4 regions of the Erwinia wuhanensis genome follow, and region 3 is predicted to be linked to each of the others. Evidence: predicted binding sites of a transcription regulator. Region 3 holds the regulator's gene; each other region holds the start of a gene.
What was found. The regulator PurR, encoded in region 3, represses purine synthesis genes. The targets are predictions, from matches to a motif close to CANGCAAACGTTTGCNTG.

Region 1 (5,795 bases), on a different contig from region 3:
ACAATCGCTGTTTACTAACGGCTACCGGCCTTTTTATCTTAAAACGCTGGCATCGTTATATGCTACGCAGCATATGCAGCCTCTGTGGCAGGATCGCCAGGCCGTGCAGCAGTTTCAGCAGCAGCTGGCGGAAGTCGCGATTTCCGGCGTACAGCCGCAGTTCACGCAGTGGGTTAAATTATTAACCGATCCTGCGGTAACAGGTTTGGAACGAGACGTCGTGCTTTCCGACGCTATGCTTGGCTATCTGCAATTCGCTTCGACGGTGCCGGCTAAAGGCGAAACCTGGCTTTACAGCAATGTCCCCTACAAGCTGGAAGTTCCTGCCTTATCGGTGATTAACCAGTGGCAGCGGGCAATTGAGCATGGCGCCACGCATGCTTTTGTCGCCTCTTTGGCGCCGCAGCATCCACAGTATCCTTTAATGCACCAGGCGTTAAAAGATTTGCTGGCGGACAACCGCGCCTGGCCGCAGCTGACCGACAGACAAAGCCTGCGCCCTGGGCAGCTGAGCGACGATGTGCCTGCGCTGAGAGAAATTTTGCAGCGCACCAATATGCTGACGCCCGGCAGCGATACGCCAAAACCTGATGACGATGCGGTGCCGACCACGCCGGTCCCGGCTTCCTTCGTAGATGAAGAAATCGCGGTTAGCCCTTCGGCCTCTCCCGCAGAGCAAACTCCGCAGGCGAATACGCCGGAGCAGGCCGGCCACGTAGAAAGTGGTACGCTCAGTAATCCTGCCCATATCTATTCTGAAGATTTGGTGGCGGGCGTGAAACGCTTTCAGCGCTGGCAGGGCCTGGAGGCCGATGGCGTTATCGGGCCAAGAACGCGTGAATGGCTAAACGTTTCTCCGCAGCTGCGGGCCTCGCTGCTGGCGCTGAACATTCAGCGGCTAAGGCTGCTGCCGGATGATATGCATAACGGCATCATGGTGAATATTGCCAACTACTCGCTGAAATATTATCTGAATGGCAATCAGATCCTGGATTCCCGCGTTATCGTGGGCCGTCCGGATCGTAAAACGCCGCTCATGCGCAGTGCCTTAAACAACGTGGTGCTTAATCCGCCATGGAATGTACCCACCACGCTGGTGCGCAAAGATATTATCCCGAAGGTAAAACAGGATCCGAGCTACCTGTATAAGCACAACTACACGCTGCTTTCCGGCTGGAGCAGCGATGCTGAAGTGATCGATCCTTCCATGATTGACTGGCGGATGGTTTCGGCAGCTTCGTTCCCGTATCGTATCCGTCAGGCGCCAGGGGCAACGAACTCGCTGGGTCGTTATAAATTTAATATGCCAAGCTCGGACGCTATCTATCTGCACGATACGCCTAACCACAATCTTTTCCAGAAGGATATCAGGGCGCTGAGTTCCGGCTGCGTCAGGGTAAACAAGGCGTCTGATTTGGCTAATCTGCTGTTACAGGATGCGGGCTGGAATGATTCGCGTATCTCCAGCACGCTGAAGCAGGGTGATACCCGTTATGTGCCGGTGCGTCATCACATTCCGGTCAACCTGTATTACCTGACCGCCTGGGTCGCTGACGACGGACGTACGCAATATCGTACAGATATTTACAATTATGACCTGACGGCGCGCTCCGGGGCGCAGGTATTGGCGAAAGCTGGTCAATTATTACTCTAGTGGTTGATTCTTCAGGTTTTCTGATGTTGGCCTGCGGCCAGCCTGTCTGACGGGTACGGCAGCCTCTCAAGGAATTGCCGTATCCGTCACGTTTCGTCGGTTGACGCCACATTTCTACCCGGTTATGGTTCCGGGCGGTGAACGTTTCCACCGTTTCAGAACTTTTTTAGCCGGGTAACACAGATTAATGGATAAATTCGACTCTCATCGCCGTAAATTACTGGCCCTGGGCGGCGCGGCACTAGGCCTGTCGCTGCTTCCTGGCCAGGCTTTCGCTTCGCTTTCCACCTCACGTCCTCGCATTCTGACGCTGAATAATTTACATACCGGAGAAAGCCTTAAAACCGAGTTTTTCAACGGGAAAAGCTATGACAAGAATGAGTTAACGCGCCTTAACCATTTTTTTCGTGATTATCGCGCCAACAGGATCAAAAGCATCGATCCACATCTTTTCGATCAGCTGTATCGGCTCCAGGCGCTGTTAGATACGCGCAAGCCCGTACAGCTGATTTCCGGTTACCGTACGCTGGCGACCAACAACTCGCTGCGCGAACGCGGCAGCAGCACCGGCGTAGCCAAGCACAGCTATCATACGCTGGGCCAGGCAATGGATTTTCATATTGAGGGGATCGCCCTCAGCAATATACGCAAAGCGGCTCTTTCCATGCGGGCCGGGGGTGTAGGATACTATCCCAAAAGCAACTTTGTGCATATTGATACCGGGCCGGCAAGGCACTGGTAAGAAAATCCGGGCTGACCGGAATTAATGGAGCCTTATGAATTATCAAACTATTCCGGTAACGGCCTTTTCGCAAAACTGCTCTTTGATCTGGTGTCCGGTGACGCTGCAGGCCGCCATTGTCGATCCTGGCGGCGACGCAGAAAAAATTAAAGCGCAGACGACGGCAAAGGGCGTAACAGTTACGCAAATTCTGCTGACGCATGGCCATCTGGACCACGTAGGCGCGGCGGCTGAACTGGCTGCTTTTTATGCCGTACCGGTTGTTGGGCCGCATAAAGCAGATGCGTTCTGGCTGGAAGGGCTGCCGATGCAGAGCCAGATGTTTGGTTTTCCTGAATGTGCGCCGTTAACGCCCGATCGCTGGCTGGAAGAGGGTGAGGTTGTGCACGTGGGCGATATCTCGCTTGAGGTTCTGCTCTGTCCGGGCCATACGCCGGGTCATATCGTATTTTTTGATCGGGCTTCTCGCCTGCTGATCTCCGGCGATGTGATCTTCAGCGGCGGCGTGGGACGTACCGATTTCCCTCAGGGCAGCCATAGCGACCTGATTGCCGCGATCAAAAACAAGCTGCTGCCGCTTGGCGATGACGTCACCTTTTTACCCGGCCACGGCCCCAGCTCGACGCTGGGCAGAGAGCGGATTTCCAATCCTTTTCTGCAATAAAGCTGCCGTATAAAAAAGCCTGCGTAATGCAGGCTTTTTTATTGCGTGACGGATAAAATATTTCGCATCCGCTTTATGTGCACTTACAGCACGGCGGCAATCGCTTCGCACAGCGGCGCCATATTGTCCGGCGTCATTCCCGCTACGTTAACCCGGCCTGAATTGACCGCATAAACGCCAAACTCTTCCCGCAGTCTAATCACCTGATCTTTGGTCAGGCCGCTAAAAGAGAACATACCGTTCTGGTTGATAATAAAGCTGAAGTCGCCTTTTGCCCCTTTTTCCTGCAGGGTATTAACGAACAGCTGACGCATACGGTGGATGCGCTGGCGCATATCGGTCAACTCCTGCTCCCACAGGGTACGCAGCGCATCGTTGCCCAGGATAGTGGCGACGACCGCCGCGCCATGCGCAGGCGGATTAGAGTAGTTCGCGCGGATGGTAGCTTTAACCTGGCTAAAGGCCGTGTTGGCAATATCGGCCGTGCTGGCGACCAGCGTGAACGCGCCTACGCGCTCATTATAAAGCCCGAAGTTCTTCGAATAAGAACTGGCGACAATCAGCTCCTGGTGTCCGGCAGCAAAAATGCGCAGGCCCTCTGCATCTTCTTCCAGCCCACGCGCAAAGCCCTGATAGGCAAAGTCGAACAGCGGCAGCCAGCCTTTCGCCAGCGACATCTCGGCAAGCTCCTGCCACTGTGCGGCCGTAGGATCGATGCCGGTAGGGTTATGGCAGCAGCCGTGGAACAGCACAATATCGCCCGCCTGCGCTTCACGCAGCGCGTTCAGCATTCCGTCGAAATCCAGCGAATGGCTGGCCGCATCGTAATACTGATATTCACAGACTTCCAGTCCGGCGGACTGAAACACATTTTTATGATTAGGCCAGCTAGGATTGCTGACCCAAACGCGCCTGGCGCCGGTTTGCGCGGCAATAAAATCCGCCGCTACGCGCAGCGCGCCCGTACCGCCAGGCGTTTGCGCTGTACGCGCACGTTTGTCACGCAGGATGGCGTTATCTTTGCCAAACAGCAGCGCCTGCGTACATTTGCCAAAATCGGCCAGGCCATCAATGCTCAAATAATTTTTGGTCGTTTCATTTTCCAGCAGATACTGCTCGGCTTTTTTCACGCTGGTCAGCACCGGCGTTTTGCCGGTTTCGTCCTTATAAACGCCAATGCCAAGGTTAATTTTGTCAGGACGGTCGTCCGCACGATAAAGGTCGGCTAAGCCAAGGATAGGATCTGCGGGTGCAGCTGCAATGCGTTCAAACATAATGAAAGTCCGTTATAACCTGAAACGAAATGAGAATTCAGGGTACCGCCACTATGATAAAAATGCCAACCGTTTGCGCTAAAAACAGTGAAAGAATGCCCTGGATAAAGGTAGCGGCAGCCAGCTGCTATAAACACCTGTAAAGGTAAAATAAGCGCGGCCGCTTTCCTGGCGTACGGGGCCTATAGCCAATGAAAACCTCTGGCCATAATGTAGGCCAGGCCCAGCGCAACGCCGATCAGCGCGCTAAACATCAGGCGAAAATCAGTCTGCATATCTTTGCGGATATCTTTCATCTCACCGCGTACGTCCTGTATCTCACCGCGCACGTCCTTTATCTCGCCGCGTACATCCTTTATTTCCCCACGAATATCATGGAGCTCGTTTCTGATATCGTTAACGTCATGTCTGAGCCAGGCGATATGCATTTCGATACGGGTAAAGCGCGCTTCCGTCTCGGTTTCTTTTTTTTCCTGCTGGTTGCTGTGGTTTGACAGCGTTAGCAGAAGAGGGCTGTCCATATCCATATTGGCTCTCCTTAAGCTAAATCCAGACTGATTTTTTCATGTTCACGCGTGGCTAACAAACACTTTTGGAAATTTTTCAGGAACGCTGCGGCATGGCTCGAATTTTTATGAAACGGAAAAAGAAATTACATAGGGAAGCGACAGGTTTTATTTAGCAGCACGGGCAAGTCAGGAAGGGAATAAGGGCAGGCAGAGAAAAGCGAAGGTGCAGACAATAAAAAAGCGGGGCCGAAGCCCCGCCAGACGATTTGTTGCTTGATTAGAACTGGTAAACCAGACCTACAGCCACGGTGTCGTCGGTGTTCAGACCCAGTGGATTGTTGTCATCCAGCAGGTTGATCTGGTAGTCAACGTAAGTAGACATGTTTTTGTTGAAGTAGTAGGTTGCGCCCACATCAACATATTTGATCAGGTCAGCATCGCCAACGCCTTCGATATCCTTGCCTTTAGACTGCACGTAGGCCAGGGATGGACGCAGACCGAAGTCAAACTGATACTGCGCAACCAGCTCAATGTTCTGAGCCTTGTTAGCGAAAGAGTTAGCAGACCAGGAAGTGCTGTCAGCGTCGCTAAAATTGCCGCTGTAAGAAATTGGCGTGGCGTTACGGGTTTCACCGTACATCGCTGCCAGGTAAACGCTGTTAGCGTCATATTTCAGCGCGGTAGCCCATGCTTCAGCACGTTTACCCGCGCCGCTATTGATGGTGACGGATTCAGCGGAGTTATTCGGGTTAGTCACGGTACGCACGCCAGCTGCCTGCGCATCGGTACGGTCATAAGAACCATAAGCTGCAGACACGCCTACACCGATTGGCGCGGTATAGCTGGTAGAGACTGCGTAACCGTCTCCGTTAGCGCGGCGAATGTCGTCTTCACGCTCGTTTTTACCCTGATACTGTACGGCAAAGTTCCAGCCGTCAACCAGGCCAAAGAA
Region 2 (5,795 bases), on a different contig from region 3:
TCTGCTGTAAAAACGCCTGATGCATATCGTCAAGATGATCGAAAGCCACCGCCGGCGCCTTCAGCAGTGCTGAGCGGGTCACGCCGTTCGGAAAGTAGCGCGCGGCAAACTCTTTCGAGCCGACAAACAGATAATCCAGCGCGCCGAGCTGATCCACCAGGCAGCTTGGCAGCGGCTGCGGCTGGATACTTACCGCGCCGACTACTTCGCCGCGCCGCAGGCGCTCCTGGGTACGGGTTTCGTCTTCCACCTGAAGATTCAGGCGCACCGGCGAATCGCTCAGCACCGTTTTCAGCGCGGGCAGCAGCCAGGTCGCCAGACTGTCGGCGTTCACTGCCAGCGACAGCAGCAGCGGCGTGGTGCCGCTGTTTTCATCGCCCAGCCACTCTTCTTCCAGCAGCTCTACCTGATGCAGCAACGCCAGCAGCTTTTGCCCCTGTTCGGTAGGGCGAGGCGGCACGGTGCGCACCAGCAGCGGCTGACCAAACATATTTTCCAGCTGCTTGATGCGCTGGGAAACGGCTGACTGGGTAATACAAAGTTTTTGCGCCGCGCGTTCAAAGCCGCGCTCGCGAATGACTGCATCCAGCGCCTGAAGCGTTCGATAGTCCGGGCGTTTCATTGTTGTTTTAGCTCTCTTTCAGGTGTGGAATCTGCACTATGCCATATTTTTGCCATTTTGCCCTGCGCTTAAAGCTGGCGTCCCGGTTTTGCGGCCTCTCTTCCAGAGTGACAACAAATGGCGCCGCAGAGCGGTTTTTTCAACGAGGGTTGCTTTATACTATCGCCACACAGTAGCAGCACGGATTCTAAACTTACCATGACGCAGGATGAACTGAAAAAAGCCGTTGGCTGGGCCGCGTTAAACTATGTTGAACGCGGCACTATCGTTGGCGTGGGCACCGGATCGACCGCCGCCCACTTTATTGATGCGCTGGGCTCGATTAAAAATGAGATTGAAGGCGCGGTCTCCAGCTCGGAGGCTTCCACGCTCCGGCTGAAAAGCTTAGGTATTCCGGTTTTCGATTTGAACGAGGTGGATTCCCTGTCGGTTTATGTTGACGGCGCCGACGAGATCAACAGCGCGATGCAGATGATTAAAGGCGGGGGCGCGGCGCTGACCCGTGAAAAAATCATTGCCGCCGTGGCGAAGAAGTTCGTCTGCATCGCCGACGAATCCAAGCAGGTCGACGTGCTGGGCAAATTTCCGCTGCCGGTCGAGGTCATTCCTATGGCTCGCAGCTTTGTGGCGCGCGAGCTGGTGAAGCTGGGCGGCCTGCCGGAATATCGTCAGCAGGTGGTCACCGATAACGGTAACGTCATCCTGGACGTGCATAATCTGAAAATCCTGGATGCCGTCGCGCTGGAAAAAGCCATCAACGCGCTGCCGGGCGTAGTCACGGTGGGGCTTTTCGCCACGCGTGGCGCGGACGTGGCGCTGATCGGCACGGCAAACGGTGTAAAAACGCTGGGCGATTAGCTGATTAGCGTGGCCGTTTTACCAGCCGGGAATGGCCGGTAGTGCATCAAGGTCGTGGCCGTCAGCCGCGACCTTAAGCGCCAGGCTCTAAGTCATAGCTGTAGCCATAGCTATAAGCGCCAGGTCATAGCCGTAGCCGTAAGCTCTGAATGCTAAGTGCTAAGAGCTAAGTGCTAAGTGCTAAGTGCCAGGTGCTAAATGCCAGGTACTAAATGCCAGGCCACAATCGATAAGCTCTAAGCTCTAAGCTCTAAGCTCTAAGCTCTAAGCTCTAAGCTCTAAGCTCTAAGCTCTAAGCTCTAAGCTCTAAGCTCTAAGCTCTAAGCTCTAAGCCATAAAAAAACGATCTTACCGGCGCGGCTATCGCCTCGGTTAATTTTTATAAAAAAACATCTTTTCTTTTGCCCCACAAATTTGGTGACTTATGTCACGGAATTTACCCCCGCCTCGCGATCCTGCTGACGATGCTTCACGTGTCATGATTATCTGCCGATTTATGCTGATGCTTTCGGCTGCCGTGCTGGCCGCAAGGCAATCGTTTGTATTGCCGCGCGCGTAAATTTTGATATTTTGACAGAAGGCTGACTTATTCCTCACGGAGTCAGTCACTTCTGAAGTCTGCTGAATAGGGTCGGGAAATGGCAAAAGTATCACTGGAGAAAGACAAGATTAAGTTCCTGCTGGTCGAAGGCGTGCACCAGAGCGCGATTGAGAATCTTCGGGCGTCAGGCTACACCAACATCGAATTTCACAAGGGCGCGCTGGACAGCGAAACGCTGAAAGAAGCGATCCGCGACGCGCACTTTATTGGTATCCGCTCGCGTACCAACCTGACCGAAGAGATTTTCGCTGCGGCAGAAAAACTCGTCGCGGTAGGCTGCTTCTGCATCGGCACTAACCAGGTCGATTTGCAGGCCGCAGAAAAACGCGGTATTCCGGTGTTCAATGCGCCTTTCTCCAATACCCGATCCGTAGCAGAACTGGTCATCGGCGAGCTGCTGCTGATGCTGCGCGGCGTACCGGCCGCCAATGCTAAAGCGCACCGCGGCATCTGGAACAAGCTGGCGGTCGGCTCTTATGAGGCGCGCGGCAAAAAGCTGGGCATTATCGGCTATGGCCATATCGGTATGCAGCTGGGCGTGCTGGCCGAAAGCTTAGGGATGCACGTCTACTTTTACGATATCGAAAGCAAGCTGCCGCTCGGCAACGCCACGCAGGTTCGCTACCTCTCCGAACTGCTGAATATGAGCGATGTGGTCAGCCTGCACGTGCCGGAAACGGCCTCCACCCAGAATATGATGGGTGCGGAAGAGCTGGCGATGATGAAACCCGGCTCGCTGCTGATCAACGCTTCACGCGGCACGGTAGTGGATATTCCGGCGCTGTGCAAAGTGCTGGCGGACAAACATCTGGCCGGCGCGGCCATCGACGTCTTCCCGGAAGAGCCGGCAACTAACGCCGATCCGTTTAATTCGCCGCTGTGCGAGTTCGACAACGTGATCCTGACGCCGCATATCGGCGGTTCAACGCAGGAAGCGCAGGAAAATATCGGGATTGAAGTAGCGGGTAAACTGGCGAAATACTCAGATAACGGCTCGACGCTGTCAGCGGTTAACTTCCCGGAAGTGTCGCTGCCGATGCATGGCCAGCAGAGCCGCCTGCTGCATATTCACGAGAACCGTCCCGGCGTGCTGACCGCCATCAACAATATCTTTGCCGGTCAGGGCATCAACATTGCCGCGCAGTATCTGCAAACCACGCCGCAGATGGGCTATGTGGTGATCGATATCGATGCGACGAAGGAAGTGGCCGACAACGCGCTTCAGCAGATGAAAGCGATTCCGGGCACCATTCGCGCTCGTCTGCTTTACTGATGACGCAAAGCGTCCCCGCTCGTGGGACGCTTTTCCTGCCATTGCCAGAGCCGCGAAGGCGTAATTATCGCCGGCAAAGGCACATCCCATTCCGCCACGGGCAATGTTTCTACCTGCTGACAGTCATGCGCCAGGCCGATCGGCAACAGGCCGTGCTGCGGCCAATTTTGCAGAGTGCGGTCATAAAAGCCGCCGCCCATACCCAGACGCTGTCCGGCCCGATCGAACGCCACCAGCGGCACCATTATCACATCCAGCTCGTCCAGCGTGGCCAGGTTGCGGATATCCAGCGGCGGTTCCGGGATACGCAGACGGTTAGGCTGCAACAGCGTTTCCGTGTCATAGCGCAGAAAAAGCAGCTGACCGCGTGAAAAAGGGTGCAGTACGGGCAGATAAACTTCCTGATGACGCTGCCAAAGTTTGGCAATCAGCGGACGGGTATCCAGTTCGCCGTCGAAGGACAGGAACAGCGCGATTTTGCGGGCCTGCTGAACGGGTTTGAAGCTTAGCGCATGTTCGGCGACCGTTACGGCGGCCAGGCGCTGCTGTTCTGGTGTCAGGTCACGACGCAAATGGCGAATGTGAGTACGAATATCCTGACGATCGAGAAGGCTGAGGTTCATCAGTTTCACCGTGTCGGAAGCGGGATAAAGCAGGGAACCCGAAAGCGCCGGGAAAAACATGGCTTTGCAGGTGGTAAAGAAGGGAATCTCCGAGATGCCGCCGCAGGCTGTAACCCTTGAACCCTTGGTTCAAGGTGAGTGTACCGTCATAACCATCAGGCTTCTCGGACGGACCGAGCATGCACACAGGTTACAGAGCGCCACACTCTGTTTGGTATGAAATATCGGCTCAGGGGACTGGCCCGCTTGCAAACACCTCAGAGAATTTTTTACATCACCGTTACTGTAACACAGATAACGTTAACGTGTTATTCGAATTGCGTTCCAGTTCTTTCCGTAATGCGACCTTGTTCAAGCAATGCCTGCTCGATAGTCTGCTGTAACATTCGGATACGCTGTTCCATATTACTGGCATAATCGCGGGTTTTCATCTTTTCCTGCGCTAACTCATGGCAGATGTTCAACGCGGCGATAAAAACCAATTGTTCAGTATTGGTGACTCTAGTGCGAACTTTAAGATCTTGCAACCGTTGATTAAGGTCTTCGGCGGCCAGATTCAGCGCATCTTGCTGTTCAGGCGGACAATTCACTCTTAAGGAACGGCCAAAAATTTGAATATCTACGGGCTGTGCAGACATAAAACCATCCTGACTGATTACTTCGCCGGTAATCTCCCTTGCCGCTCAATGGCTTGGGAGGGGCGCAACTATATCTACCCCTGGCAGAAGAAACAACCCCTTTCTGGAATCAAAGAGGCACCTGGTGGTAGCATAACACGAACTTATCCAGCCAACGATGACCAAAACCTATGTCACTAACAAACACAATGCCGGGCTACGACGCGCTGGCTTCAGCACTGACGCAGCAGGGCGTGGGAATGACCCCGGCTGAAATGCACGGCCTGATCAGCGGAATTCTCTGCGGCGGTAACAAGGACAGCAGCTGGCAGACGCTGGTACACGACTTAACGAACGAAGGCATGGCCTTCTCGCAGACGCTGGCTCAGCCTTTACAGCAGCTGCACCAGGGCATCGGCGATACGCTGGAAGACGAAGGTTTCCTGTTTCAACTCTATTTGCCGGAAGATGACGATATCACCGTCTTCGATCGGGCGGATGCGCTGGCGGGCTGGGTTAACCACTTTCTGCTGGGCCTGGGCGTGTCGCAGCCGAAGCTCGATAAGGTCAAGGGCGAAACGGGCGAGGCGATTGACGATCTGCGTACTATCGCCCAGCTCGGCTATGATGAAGATGAAGACCAGGAAGAGCTGGAACAGTCGTTGGAAGAGGTGATTGAGTATGTGCGCGTAGCGGCGCTGCTTTGCCACGACACCTTTACCCATATCGCGCCAACGGCGGTGGAAGTGAAAAAACCAACGCTGCACTAATTTCTGCCACGCCAGGGGCGGCGACAGAAAAAAAGCGCGCTGTATGCGGGCGCTAAGATGGATTGCATTCAGGAGAAGCGGATGACACAGCAAGAGTTCGTGCGCCGTCGCCAGGCGCTGCTGGCAAAAATGGCACCGGCCAGCGCGGCGGTGATCTTTGCCGCGCCGGAGGCGACGCGCAGCAATGACAGCGAGTACCCTTATCGGCAGAACAGCGATTTCTGGTATTTTACCGGCTTTAACGAGCCTGAAGCGGCGCTGGTGCTGATCAAAAGCGCGGAAAACCATAACCACAGCGTGCTGTTTAATCGCGTTCGCGATCTGACCGCTGAAATCTGGTTTGGCCGTCGTCTGGGTCAGGATGCCGCGCCGGAAAAACTCGCTGTCGATCGCGCGCTGCCCTGGGATGCCATCAGCGACCAGCTGCCGCA
Region 3 (5,795 bases):
GCGACCAGCAGGATCAGGGCCAGCAGCAGCAGCGCCAGGAAAATCGACCGCCAGGCAAAGTGGTTCAGCAGCCAGGCACCCAGCAGCGGGGCCAGCGCCGGCGACAGCGCCACCAGCGGCATAATAGTGGCAAACACGCGGTTGGCCTGCGCGCCGGAATAGCGATCGATCACCAGCGCCTGCCAGCTGACGGCGGCGGCGCAAATGCCTACCGCCTGTAAAAAGCGCAGCGTCAGCAGCATGGTGGTGGATTCCGCCCACCACATTGCGCCGCAGCTGACGGCAAACAGCCCCAGCCCCATCAACAGCACCGGCTTGCGGCCAATGCGGTCGGAAAGCGGCCCCCAGAACAGCTGCGCGCTGGCAAACCCGGCCAGGAACAGGCTGAGGCTGGCGCTGATGACGCCCGCTTCGGTTTGCAAATCCTGCTGCATCGCCGTAAAGGCGGGCAGATACATATCGGTGGCAAGAAAACCCGCAACGCTGAGCAGCGCGAGGTAAAGTAAAAATCCTTTCGACGGCATGAGATTTTGCTCTTTTTTATCAGGTGAATAGCGGACGGCAGTGTAAAAGAGTGCGATAGCGGTTGTGAAACGGTAATATTTGCGTCTTGCGTTCAAAAATTTTGCAGGAAGAATATGTGGTCAGAACACTCGCTTGAGGTGATTGATGCGGTCGCCCGAACCGGCAGCTTTACCGCCGCAGCGGCGGAGCTGCATCGCGTTCCGTCCGCCATCAGCTATACCGTGCGCCAGCTGGAAGAGTGGCTGGCGGTGCCGCTGTTCGAGCGGCGTCACCGGGACGTGGTCTTAACGGCGGCGGGCGAGGTCTTTATTCAGGAAGGGCGGAGTGTTATCAAAAAAATGCTTGCCACGCGACGCCAGTGTCAGCAGGTCGCCAACGGCTGGCGCGGCCAGCTGAATATTGCCGTCGATCGCATTGTTAAAACCGCGCGTACGCGCCAGCTGGTGGTGGATTTTTACCGACATTTTCCCGATATGGAACTGCATCTTTCACCGGAGGTATTCAACGGCGTATGGGATGCGCTGGCCGACGGCCGGGTTGACGTGGCGATAGGCGCGACGCAGGCCATTCCGGTCGGCGGACGCTTCGCCTTTCGCAATATGGGAATGCTCAACTGGCGCTGCGTGGTGAAGGCGGATCATCCGCTTGCGCAACACCGGGAGAAGGTTAGCGAGGAGGCGATCCGGGAGTGGCCTTCGCTGGTGCTGGAAGATACCTCGCGCGCGCTGCCGAAAAGAACCACCTGGACGCTGGATAATCAGCGACGGCTGGTCGCGCCGGACTGGGAGAGCGCGTTTGATTGCCTGCTGGCCGGGCTGTGTGTCGGCATGGTGCCGGGGCATCTTGCGCAACCGCTGCTGCAAAACGGCTCGCTGTGCGAACTGAGGCTGGATCCGCCTTTTCCGGATAGCCCCTGCTGCGTCAGCTGGTCGGAACAGCAGGCGTCGCCAGCGCTGCGCTGGCTGCTGGATTATTTAGGCGAAACGGAAACGCTGAACAGCGAATGGCTGCGGGAGGCGTAAAAGACGGGCGGCGGATGGCCGCCCGTGCGCTTAGCGACGGTAGTCGAGGAAAGGGCCGTCCGCTACGGAGCGACGTTCAATCAGCGTCGGATGCACTTCAATCGTCTGCGGCTCTTCGCGTTTGCTGGTAATACGATCGAGCAGCATATTGAAGGCCGTTGCGCCCAGACGCTCTTTCGGCTGGTGGACGGTGGTCAGCGCGGGGGTAAAGTAGCGCGAGTTGCGCACGTTATCATACCCGATCACCGAAATATCCTGCGGTACGCGCAGGCCCATCTCGTCTGCGGCGCAAATCGCGCCCATCGCCATCACGTCGCCGCCGCAGAATACCGCGGTAGGACGCTGTTTTTGCGCCAGCAGCTGCTGCATGGCGCGATAGCCCGATTCCGGCTCAAAATCGCCCTGAACCAGCCACTCTTCGCGCAGCGTAATCCCCGCTTCGTTCAGCGCCTTGAGGAAGCCGGCATGACGACCGCCGCCGGTATTGCGCTCCATATGGCCCGGGATCACGCCGATATCGCGGTGGCCGCGATCGATCAGATAGCGGCCTGCCAGATAACCGCCTTCAAAAGCGTTATCGAGAATAGTGTCGGTAAAATCGCCGCGCGACTCGCCCCAGTCCATGACGACCATCGGGATGTTGCGGTGATCTTCCAGCATCTTAATCAGCTCATCCGGGTACTCGGCGCACATGACCAGCAGGCCATCGACGCGTTTTTGCGCCATCATCGACAGATAGGCCTGCTGCTTTTCCAGTTCGTTATGCGCGTTGCCCAAAATCAGCGTATAGCCTTTGGCAAAACAGCTGTGTTCAACCGCCTCAATAATTTCGGCGAAATAGGGCGCCTCGCTGGAGGTCGCCAGCAGGCCAATGGTTTTGGTGTTATTGACCTTCAGGCTGCGGGCCACGGCGCTGGGCGAATAGTGCAGCGCTTTGATCGCTGCCCAGACGGCTTCCCGCGTGTCTTCAGCGACAAAGCGGGTTTTATTAATGACGTGGGACACCGTGGTGGTTGAGACACCGGCGCGTTTGGCCACATCTTTTATGGTTGCCATGGAAAAAGACTCCTGCGCTGTTCAGTAAGTCACTGAAAAGCGGTTTGTTAAACGATTGCCTGGAATGATGATAATCCTGATATAAGTTGCGCATAATTTGTTGCGGAATGGTTATAACAGGAGGGAGTTCAGGGTGGCGAAACAGACTTGAGCAGAACATCATGTCGGCTAAATGCCTGTTGCGCAACAAACCGTGGATTCTAACAAGAGCAGGCGCAGAACACGAGGGTTTTAGGGCAACAGGCGAAAATTTTGCGCAAATAAGAGTAAACCGGCCCGGATCGTTTGCGCGATCCGGGCCTCCAGCCTACTGAGTGGGCTAGCGGATAGTTTTCGGCGTCATGACGCGGCGAGCGCCGACGTAGTGCTGCTCCCAGTAATCTTCGCTGAGCATACTCACCTGGATATCCTTGCCGGTACGCGGCGACTGGATAAACTTGCCGTTGCCCAGGTAAACGCCAACGTGATCCGCCGAGGCGCGGCCGTTGATGCTGAAAAATACCAGATCGCCTTTTTCCAGCTCGTTGCGCTTGATCGAAGCCGCATCCCGCAGATGGTACATTTCGTTAGCGGTGCGAGGGATCTTAAACTTCACCAGATCTTTATAGGCATACCAGACCAGACCGCTACAGTCGAAACCGGTCTTGGGCGAGGTGCCGCCCCAGAGATAGGGCTTGCCCAGCTGGTTCATCAGCTTGCTCATCGCCGTTTCGCGGGCTTTCTGATAGCGGGCGCGATGCGCTTTGCTGAGCTTAAGCGGGGCCGAGGCCGAGCCGCTGGTTAAGGCTTCCGTCTCTTCGTTGCGCAAGCGATGACGACCATAGCGTTTCTTGGGCGGCAGCGCAGCGGCGACGGTCTGCGTTTTTTTGCGCAGCTTAAACTTTTTAGCAAGGGGCGAACGGCTTTTGGTTGGGCTGGCTTCTTTTACTTTACGTGTAGAGGTTTTCACCGGGCGGCGCTTGCGGCGATCGTCTTCACGAGCAGGCGTGGCGCTGTCTGCTTTGTGGTGGTCCGCTTTAACGGCAGCGTGTGGCGATGCGTGCGCCACAGACATAAACAGCTGGGCAAAGGCCAGCATCAGCAACGTGATGAGTAAACGCATCTTTACCATTAACAGTTTGTGCTCCCGCCAGTGGCAAGAGCATGGCTAAATAAGGAGATCTGCGCCTGGGCAGTCAGTCAGGACGATTCTAATCGAACTCTTTACTAAAAAGTAAGGCCTTTTTTGTTTCAATCGTCGCAAAGCGGTAAAAGCTGTAAAATTTAGCCTGTTCAAACATTTATCTGCGCAAATTTGCCGCTGATATTTACAGTTAACGCAGCGCCGCCGGACCGAAAATGGTATTTTAACATTTTGTTTTCCGACCGTAGCGTCAGTGGGCGACTGAAAATGACATTTTCATCACGCTCGCAGACTCGCTACACTATACAGACACGAAGTAGCCGATTGAGGAAGGCATTTATGAGCACCATTGAGAAGATTGAGCGCCAGATCGCAGAAAACCCGATTCTGCTGTATATGAAAGGTTCCCCAAAACTGCCAAGCTGCGGCTTTTCCGCGCAGGCCGTACAGGCGCTGTCCGCCTGCGGCGAGCGTTTCGCCTATGTCGATATCCTGCAGAATCCGGAAATTCGTGCTGAGCTGCCTAAATACGCCAACTGGCCGACTTTTCCACAGCTGTGGGTAGACGGCGAGCTGGTCGGCGGCTGCGACATCATTATTCAGATGTTTCAGGCGGGCGAACTGCAGCAGCTGATCAAAGAGACGGCGCAGAAATATCCTTCCGACGCGGCAGAATAAAACGTTGCGCTAAGCGAAGAGACTATCGGACAGGCCTGACAATGCGTCAGGCCTGTTTTTTTTAGTCGAGGTTCGCCGTTTCCGCCAGCGGCCAGCCGCCCAGACGTTTCCAGCGATTAACCAGCTCACAGAACAGATCGGCCGTCTGCACGGTATCATACAGCGCGGAATGCGCCTGCGAACTGTCGAAAGGCATTCCGGCGGCCGTACAGGCTTTCGCCAGCACCGTTTGCCCCAGCACCAGGCCGCTCAGCGCGGCGGTATCAAAGGTGACAAACGGGTGGAAAGGATTACGCTTCAGCCCGGCTCTTTCCGCCGCGGCATTCATAAAATTCAGATCGAAAGTGGCGTTATGAGCCACCATGACGGCACGATTGCAGCCCTGATCTTTGATACCTTTGCGCACGGCTTTAAAGATGGCGTGCAGCGCTTCGTACTCGCTGACCGCGCCGCGCAGCGGATTGGCAGGATCGATGCCGTTAAAGGCCAGCGCTTCGGGTTGCAGAACAGACCCTTCGAACGGCTCAACGTGAAAATGGAGCGTTTCGTCTTTCTCCAGCCAGCCATCGTCGTTCATTTTCAGCGTGACGGCGGCCACTTCCAGTAAGGCGTTGGTTTTGGCGTCGAAACCGGCGGTTTCAACATCGATCACTACCGGATAAAAACCGCGAAAACGGCTGCTGAGGGCGTTAAGTTCGTTCGATTCGGACATCAGGATCTCACAGGCGAAAATTGAGCGCGTATTATGGCAAATTTCGGCATGGGTTGCAGCAGGGGAAGGGGAAAGAAGGGTGCCGGGAAGGCACCCCGACGCGTTACGCGCCCAGGCCGTGGCCCGCGTGTTTGTTTTCGATCAGTTCGATTTTATAGCCGTCCGGATCTTCCACAAAGGCGATAATGGTGGTGCCGCCTTTAACCGGGCCGGCTTCACGAGTTACGTTGCCGCCTTCGTTGCGGATACGGTCGCAGGTAGCCGCCACGTCGTCCACGCCCAGCGCGATATGGCCGTAGGCATCGCCCAGGTCATATTTATCCACGCCCCAGTTATAGGTCAGCTCAATCACCGCGCCTTCGCTCTCTTCGGTATAGCCTACGAAAGCCAGCGTGTATTTATATTCGGTGTTTTCACTGGTGCGCAGCAGGCGCATGCCCAGAACTTTAGTATAGAAATCAACGGAGCGTTGCAGATCGCCAACGCGCAGCATGGTGTGAAGTAAGCGCATAACATCCTCTTTGAACAAACGTTATCATCCGATAACAAGCATAGCCTGAATTCCTGCCGTTACGGGAACCAGCAGGCATTCCCGGCGGTAAAACGTCCTTCAGGTCGTTTTACCCGCGTGAGAGAATAGCAGCTATAGCCTGGCGGAAACCAGGAAATGCGTGCTTTC
Region 4 (5,795 bases), on a different contig from region 3:
GACGCTGTTTTCCGGGCACTGGAACGATCGCCTGGGCCGTCGTCCGGTTATTTTAAGCGGCGCTATCGGCCTGATTGTGCTGGCTATCCCAAGCCTGATGCTGATTGGTTCCGGTAATATGTGGCTGGTGTTCGCCGGGCTGATCATCCTTGGCGTGCTGCACACCTGCTTTAGCGGCTCGATGCCGGCCACGCTGCCTGCGCTGTTTGCCACGGATATTCGCTATAGCGCGCTGGCGATCGGCTTTAACCTGTCCGTTTCGCTGTTTGGCGGCACCACGCCGCTGATCACTACCTGGCTGGTGGAAACGACGCATAACCTGATGATGCCGGCTTACTATCTGATGGGCGCTGGCGCAATCGGCGTGATCACCGTCTTTACCATGCGTGAAACGGCACGTAAGCCGCTGACCGGTTCAGCGCCTGCGGTTGGCAGCGAAGCGGAAGCGCACAAGCTGGTGAAAAAACTCCGTCTGCGTCAGCAAAAGAAAGATGCGGCGGCGTCGGTTAAATAATATTTCTCGCCGTTATCAGATGACGGCTGGAAATAATTAGCGTTATGGAAAGGCGGCATTTAACGATGCCGCCTTTTTTATTTATAAGCGGGAAAGTGAGAAGGGCGTTAAATCAAATTCTGCGGTTTTTCCCTGAGCAAATTGCGCGGCGATTTCACCCAATACCGTGGCGAATTTAAATCCGTGTCCGCTTAGCCCGCTAATAATCAACCTGTCTGCTCCCAGCGTATCGATAATAAAATCTTCGTCCGCCGTATTATCGTAGGTACAGGCTTCACCACGCAGGCAAACGCCTACGCCGGGTAAAAACTGCCGTAAAAATCCGAAGAGTTCGCTGCCGTCTTCAGCAACGGCGCCAAAAGGCTTACGTTGTTCCGGCGCGCTAATCGGCTGACCGCCGTTGTGCTTGCCGATTTTGATCGCGTTGTTTTCAGCAGGAAATCCATAAAAATGGGTGCCGTCCGGCATTTCCACGGCAAACGCGGGAAACTTATTATTTTCACTGTAGCGGCCGTCCGCCTGATGCCAGGCAAAGACTTTTCTGACAGGGGTGACGGGCAGTTCCGGCAGCAGCGTTTTGATCCAGGTTCCGGCGCTCAGCAGCAGCTTTTTGCCCCGGAAGGCGCCTTCCGGGGTCTGGACGACTTGCAGGCCGTCACGCTCCTCCAGCCCGGTGACCGCGCAGTTAAACAGCTGCGCGCAGCCCGCTTCTTTGCACAGGCGGATCAGGTGACGAATAGCCAGTTCGGATTTCAGATAGCCGGACTGCGGCTCGTAAATCCCCGTATAGTTTTCAGGGACGGCCAGCTGCGGCCAGCGCCGCACGGCATCTTCACCGCTGAAGATCTCCACCGGCAGGCTATAGGTTTCAGCGCTCTGCCGCACGTTGCGGATAAATTCGGAACGATCAGGCGCAAGATTCAGCACGCCGCTGCGCTGCATAATTCGCTCGCCGCACTGCTGCTCCAGCTCGTCCCACAGCTGCTGAGCGCGCAATACCATCGGCACGTAGCGGGCGCCTTCGCCGTAAGCGTGGCGAATTAAACGCGTGTCTCCATGATGGCTGCCTTCGCGATGGGGCGGATGCGCCCGATCGATCATCAGGACATTCAGTCCCGCCTGGGTGGCGTACCAGCCGGCCGCTGCACCTACCGAGCCGCTGCCCACCACAATTAAGTCATAAACCATCAGTACCTGGCTCCATCGGTTATACAGGCAGGCAGAATAGCAAAATGCGGCTGGAATGAAAAAAAATGCGGCAGAAATGAAAAAGGCACCCATTTGGGTGCCTTCAGGTCAACGCGGACGAAATTAGTGCTTTTTGTAGTCGCGATCCTGATATTCAGTAGCTTCTATCTTCGCTATGCCAGCTTCGAGAATGGAGATAAATTGTCTGGCAACATCGGTGGTCAGCCAGTAGGTCTGGCCCACTTCAGCTTCATCGTCTGGCTGTTCATTTGATGAAAGTGAATGCAGACGGATCATCATAGCATCGTAGCTGTCTACGGTACTGATATCCCACCCAACGAGGGGATGTGTCTGGATAACCTCTTTGTTTCTGTCCATTATAACCCCCTTATTACTCGTGTTAACAATGACAACGAAGTGATTTATCGAGGTTCAATGCGGCTTTTTTTCATAGAACAGGAAAATTATAACAGAAATTCCAATGTTCGCAGAATGAAATGTCGATCTGAGCCGATTGCCTTTAATTGTTACGGGATTGCGTACGCAGAAACTAAGAGCGGGTGCTCCCGATATAATAAATATCGGCAGCGAAATAACAATACTTGAGTAAATATTATTCACCCGGCTCGTTTGGCTAACTCATCGGCCAGCGCGGCGAAGTGCTGCCGCTTATTTTCATCATAATCTGAACGGGTCGCTTCCAGACGAAGCTTGTCGACCAGCCGCAGCGCGGCCTGTTCATCCAGGCACAAAGAGAGAGAGGAGAAAGCAACTTCCAGCACGCTCAGGCGGCGCTGTTGATCGGCGATCAGCGCCAGCAGCTCGCCAAACGTCATCGCTTCTTCAGGATTTTCAACATTCATGGCAGACCTCTTAGCCAGCGGCAGCAACGCATATTTGGTCACTCTACTATAGCCAGATTCCGTCAGGAGCAAAGAGGGGAGAAAAGAAAAAAGCCGGACGGCGAAGCCCGGCAAAAAACGGAAAGACCACGGGACGTCGATCAGTCGGTGATAAACCAGTCGTCGGCGCTTTCCCAGGTTTCCTGCAGGATATCGGTAATCTGGTCTTTTGCCTCTTTACCGCCGCCCATCACCGTCAGATTATTGGCTGCGGCGTAGCGTACCGAAACGCTGTGGGCGGATTCAGGAAATTGTTTGTCGATTCGCTTGCTCAGCTCGGCGCTCAGCGCATCGATGGCGCCAGCGGGCAGCGAGGTGGTTCTTGCTACAGTGACTTCAATACGCATAAAAGCCTCCGATGAATTCACTGTGAATATATACAGTAAGATCGGCGGAAGCAATCATTTTGTCTGAATTACAGCTCGACGCGCCAGTTCAGCGTTTCGCCAGCCAGGAACGGCACCAGCGTGTCTTCGCCCAGCGTGACGCTCTCCGGCACCGTCCACGGCTGACGCACCAGCTTCAGCGTGCCTTCATTCAGCGGCAGGCCGTAGAAGCGCGGGCCGTTCTCGGAACAGAACGCGGCGAAATGCGCCAGCGCGCCCAGCTCTTCAAACACGGTGGCGTAGGCGGGCAGGGAAGAAGGGGCATTAAAGACGCCTGCACAGCCGCAGCTGGCCTCCTTACGATGACGCAGGTGCGGCGCGGTGTCCGTTCCCAAAAAGAAGCGTTCGTGGCCGCTGGCGACCACTTTGCGCAGTGCTTCCTGATGCACGTTGCGCTTCAGGATGGGCAGACAGTAAAGATGCGGACGCACGCCGCCCACCAGCATATGGTTACGGTTGAACATCAGGTGCTGCGGGGTGATGGTAGCACCAAGCAGATGATTGCCTTCCTGCACGTACTCAGCGGCTTCTTTGGTGGTGATATGCTCAAAAACCACTTTCAGCGCCGGATAGCGTTTGCGCAACGGCTCCATCACGGTTTCGATAAAGCGTGCCTCGCGATCGAAAATATCGATGTGCGCATCGGTCACTTCGCCGTGGATCAACAGCGGCATGCCGATTTTCTGCATCCGCTCCAGCACGGTGGCGATGGCATCGATATTGGTCACGCCGTGGCTGGAATTGGTGGTCGCATGGGCGGGATAAAGTTTGGCAGCGGTAAACACGCCTTCGCTAAAGCCTTTCTCGACCTCGTCCGCAGCCAGCGAATCGGTCAGATAACAGGTCATCAGCGGCGTAAAACGGTGGCCTTCCGGCACGGCGGCCAGGATGCGATCGCGATAGGCCACGGCGGCGGCTACGCTAACAATCGGCGGCACCAGATTAGGCATAACGATTGCCCGACCGTTGACCTCGCTGGTGAAGGGCAGCACGGTTTTCAGCATCTCATCGTCTCGCAGATGGATATGCCAGTCGTCAGGGCGGCGGATAATAAGTTGCTGAGGGTGTGCAGTCATGAACAGGCTCCGGCAGAAGTGAAATCGTATGGCGCGATTTGGCCGGGTATCAAGGATAAAGGGAAAGCCAAACGTTTGCACCTGCTTTGTGAGGGCGGCAGCGAAATGGGTCAGGGTTTCCCATAGCGTTTGCACCTGCTTTATAAAGGCGGCGGAGAAATAAATCAGGGTTTCCCGCAGCAATTGGGAAACCCTGAGGTGTTAATCAGTAAATGGGATCACCAGCTCGCCAGGCTTCACTACCAGACCTTTAGCGAAACGCTTCGCCATCGACTCCGCCTTGCTGCGATCGGTGCTGAGCAGGTAAGCCGGCTTCTGATTGAAATACTCTTTCAGCGACTGATTCAGGTAGGGCGTCAGCGTATTCAGCACGCCCTGCATTTTCGCGGGCTGCGCCTGGACGTCGGTCAGCTGCATATCTTTCAGGAAGATTGCCCCCTTTTCCTTATCGAAAACAGGCTGCGCCTTCATGGTCAGCAGCATTTCCGCGTGCTGTGGGCCGAACAGCGAGCTGATGTCCACGGTAGCTTTACCGGTCAGCGTGGCTTTGTCCGCCTCTTCGCGCCCGATTTTGCTGTTGAGATCGGTCAGGACAATATGGGCATCGACCAGCCCGGCCACGCCAATCTGCTTTTCATAATTATTATGCTTTTGCAGCGCCTGGTTTACTTCCTGCTCGCTGACGGAATATTGAGTCAGCTTGTTGCAGCCTGCCAGGCTCAGCGCCAGCATCAGGGCCATCGCGCCCCGCATAAGATTGTTCATAGTGCTCCTCGTCACGTTATGACGTCAGTTACCCCTTCTGACGCGCAGCGATAGCTTGCCCGACAAATGACAAAGAGTCACCCGGCTGGTGGGAAAAGTTGTGACGAAATAAGGCGGGGCCGTGAAAACGGCCCCGGAAGATCAGGCAGCCACGGAAGAAAGCAGATTGATCTGCGTCTGTTTCGCCATATTGTCGCGATAGTCAGCCACGCGGCTGGGATAGTCGACGCCCGCGACCAGGGTCAGGGAACGCAGCACCGGGAAAAGGTGGATATCATCCAGCGACAGCTCGCCGTTCACCGCGTTGGGCTTCACAATCAGCTTGTCGAGCTTGCGCAGATCGTCATTGATATTTTTAATAAAGCCTGCGGAATGCTGCCTCAGCTCGTCAAAGCTGCCGACGCTGGCTTCTTTTTTCTCCGTGAAGTAGCGGCGCGCTTCGGGCGTGGCGAACTCGGCAAAGGATGCCGTGGCGATGCGAGGCAGCAGCAGCTTGTTCAGATAGCTGTTAACGTGACGCAGCCAGTCGCTGATCGCGGGATTAGGACGGCCCGTCAGCAGCGGCTCGCCGTCGCTTTTATCAACAAAGGCGACGATATCCAGGCTTTCCGGCATGCAGCTGCCGTCTTCTTTCATCAGGATCGGCGCCATTTTTTGTCCGATCAGCTTCTTCGGCGTTTCTTCATCGTCATTCAGCATCACCACCAGTTCGACCGGCAGGTTTTTCAGGCCAAAGATCATGCGTGCCTTTACGCAGAACGGACAGTGTTCGTAAATAAACAGTTTCAAAAGTGCCTCCTTACAGCGATAAAGGTAACGGCAAATACCATTAACCTTCTTAATGTATGCAGGGAGTATGGAAGAGAACGGCTGACAGGGCAAACCGGTGCGCCAGCTATCGTGCGTTTCAGCCGTTTCCGCCATTCACAACGGGAATATTTCCCGGCATTATTTTACCCGACTG

Region 1: the regulator PurR is predicted to act here: its motif matches at 4,397-4,414, upstream of QZH36_RS05205 (amino acid aminotransferase).
Region 2: the regulator PurR is predicted to act here: its motif matches at 2,009-2,026, upstream of serA (phosphoglycerate dehydrogenase).
Region 4: the regulator PurR is predicted to act here: its motif matches at 4,131-4,148, upstream of pyrC (dihydroorotase).

The regions. Positions count from the first base shown of each region.
Region 1 covers NZ_JAUJUH010000002.1:159,547-165,341, reverse strand. The annotation lists gene ldtD (L,D-transpeptidase LdtD) at 1-1,654, shown strand, start outside; gene mepK (peptidoglycan L,D-endopeptidase MepK) at 1,842-2,396, shown strand; gene QZH36_RS05210 (MBL fold metallo-hydrolase) at 2,431-3,060, shown strand; gene QZH36_RS05205 (amino acid aminotransferase) at 3,144-4,334, opposite strand; gene QZH36_RS05200 (hypothetical protein) at 4,517-4,861, opposite strand; gene ompF (porin OmpF) at 5,121-5,795, opposite strand, start outside.
Region 2 covers NZ_JAUJUH010000003.1:402,779-408,573, forward strand. The annotation lists gene QZH36_RS09600 (LysR family transcriptional regulator ArgP) at 1-622, opposite strand, end outside; gene rpiA (ribose-5-phosphate isomerase RpiA) at 821-1,480, shown strand; gene serA (phosphoglycerate dehydrogenase) at 2,119-3,354, shown strand; gene QZH36_RS09615 (5-formyltetrahydrofolate cyclo-ligase) at 3,348-3,977, opposite strand; RNA gene ssrS (6S RNA) at 4,060-4,244, opposite strand; gene zapA (cell division protein ZapA) at 4,286-4,615, opposite strand; gene QZH36_RS09630 (YecA/YgfB family protein) at 4,786-5,364, shown strand; gene pepP (Xaa-Pro aminopeptidase) at 5,446-5,795, shown strand, end outside.
Region 3 covers NZ_JAUJUH010000001.1:770,274-776,068, reverse strand. The annotation lists gene punC (purine nucleoside transporter PunC) at 1-524, opposite strand, end outside; gene punR (DNA-binding transcriptional activator PunR) at 639-1,547, shown strand; gene purR (HTH-type transcriptional repressor PurR) at 1,578-2,603, opposite strand; gene QZH36_RS03500 (C40 family peptidase) at 2,923-3,705, opposite strand; gene QZH36_RS03495 (Grx4 family monothiol glutaredoxin) at 4,066-4,404, shown strand; gene rnt (ribonuclease T) at 4,466-5,116, opposite strand; gene gloA (lactoylglutathione lyase) at 5,220-5,627, opposite strand.
Region 4 covers NZ_JAUJUH010000002.1:57,226-63,020, reverse strand. The annotation lists gene proP (glycine betaine/L-proline transporter ProP) at 1-514, shown strand, start outside; gene solA (N-methyl-L-tryptophan oxidase) at 596-1,702, opposite strand; gene bssS (biofilm formation regulator BssS) at 1,826-2,080, opposite strand; gene QZH36_RS04695 (hypothetical protein) at 2,320-2,565, opposite strand; gene dinI (DNA damage-inducible protein I) at 2,706-2,951, opposite strand; gene pyrC (dihydroorotase) at 3,020-4,066, opposite strand; gene QZH36_RS04680 (lipoprotein) at 4,268-4,831, opposite strand; gene grxB (glutaredoxin 2) at 4,973-5,620, opposite strand.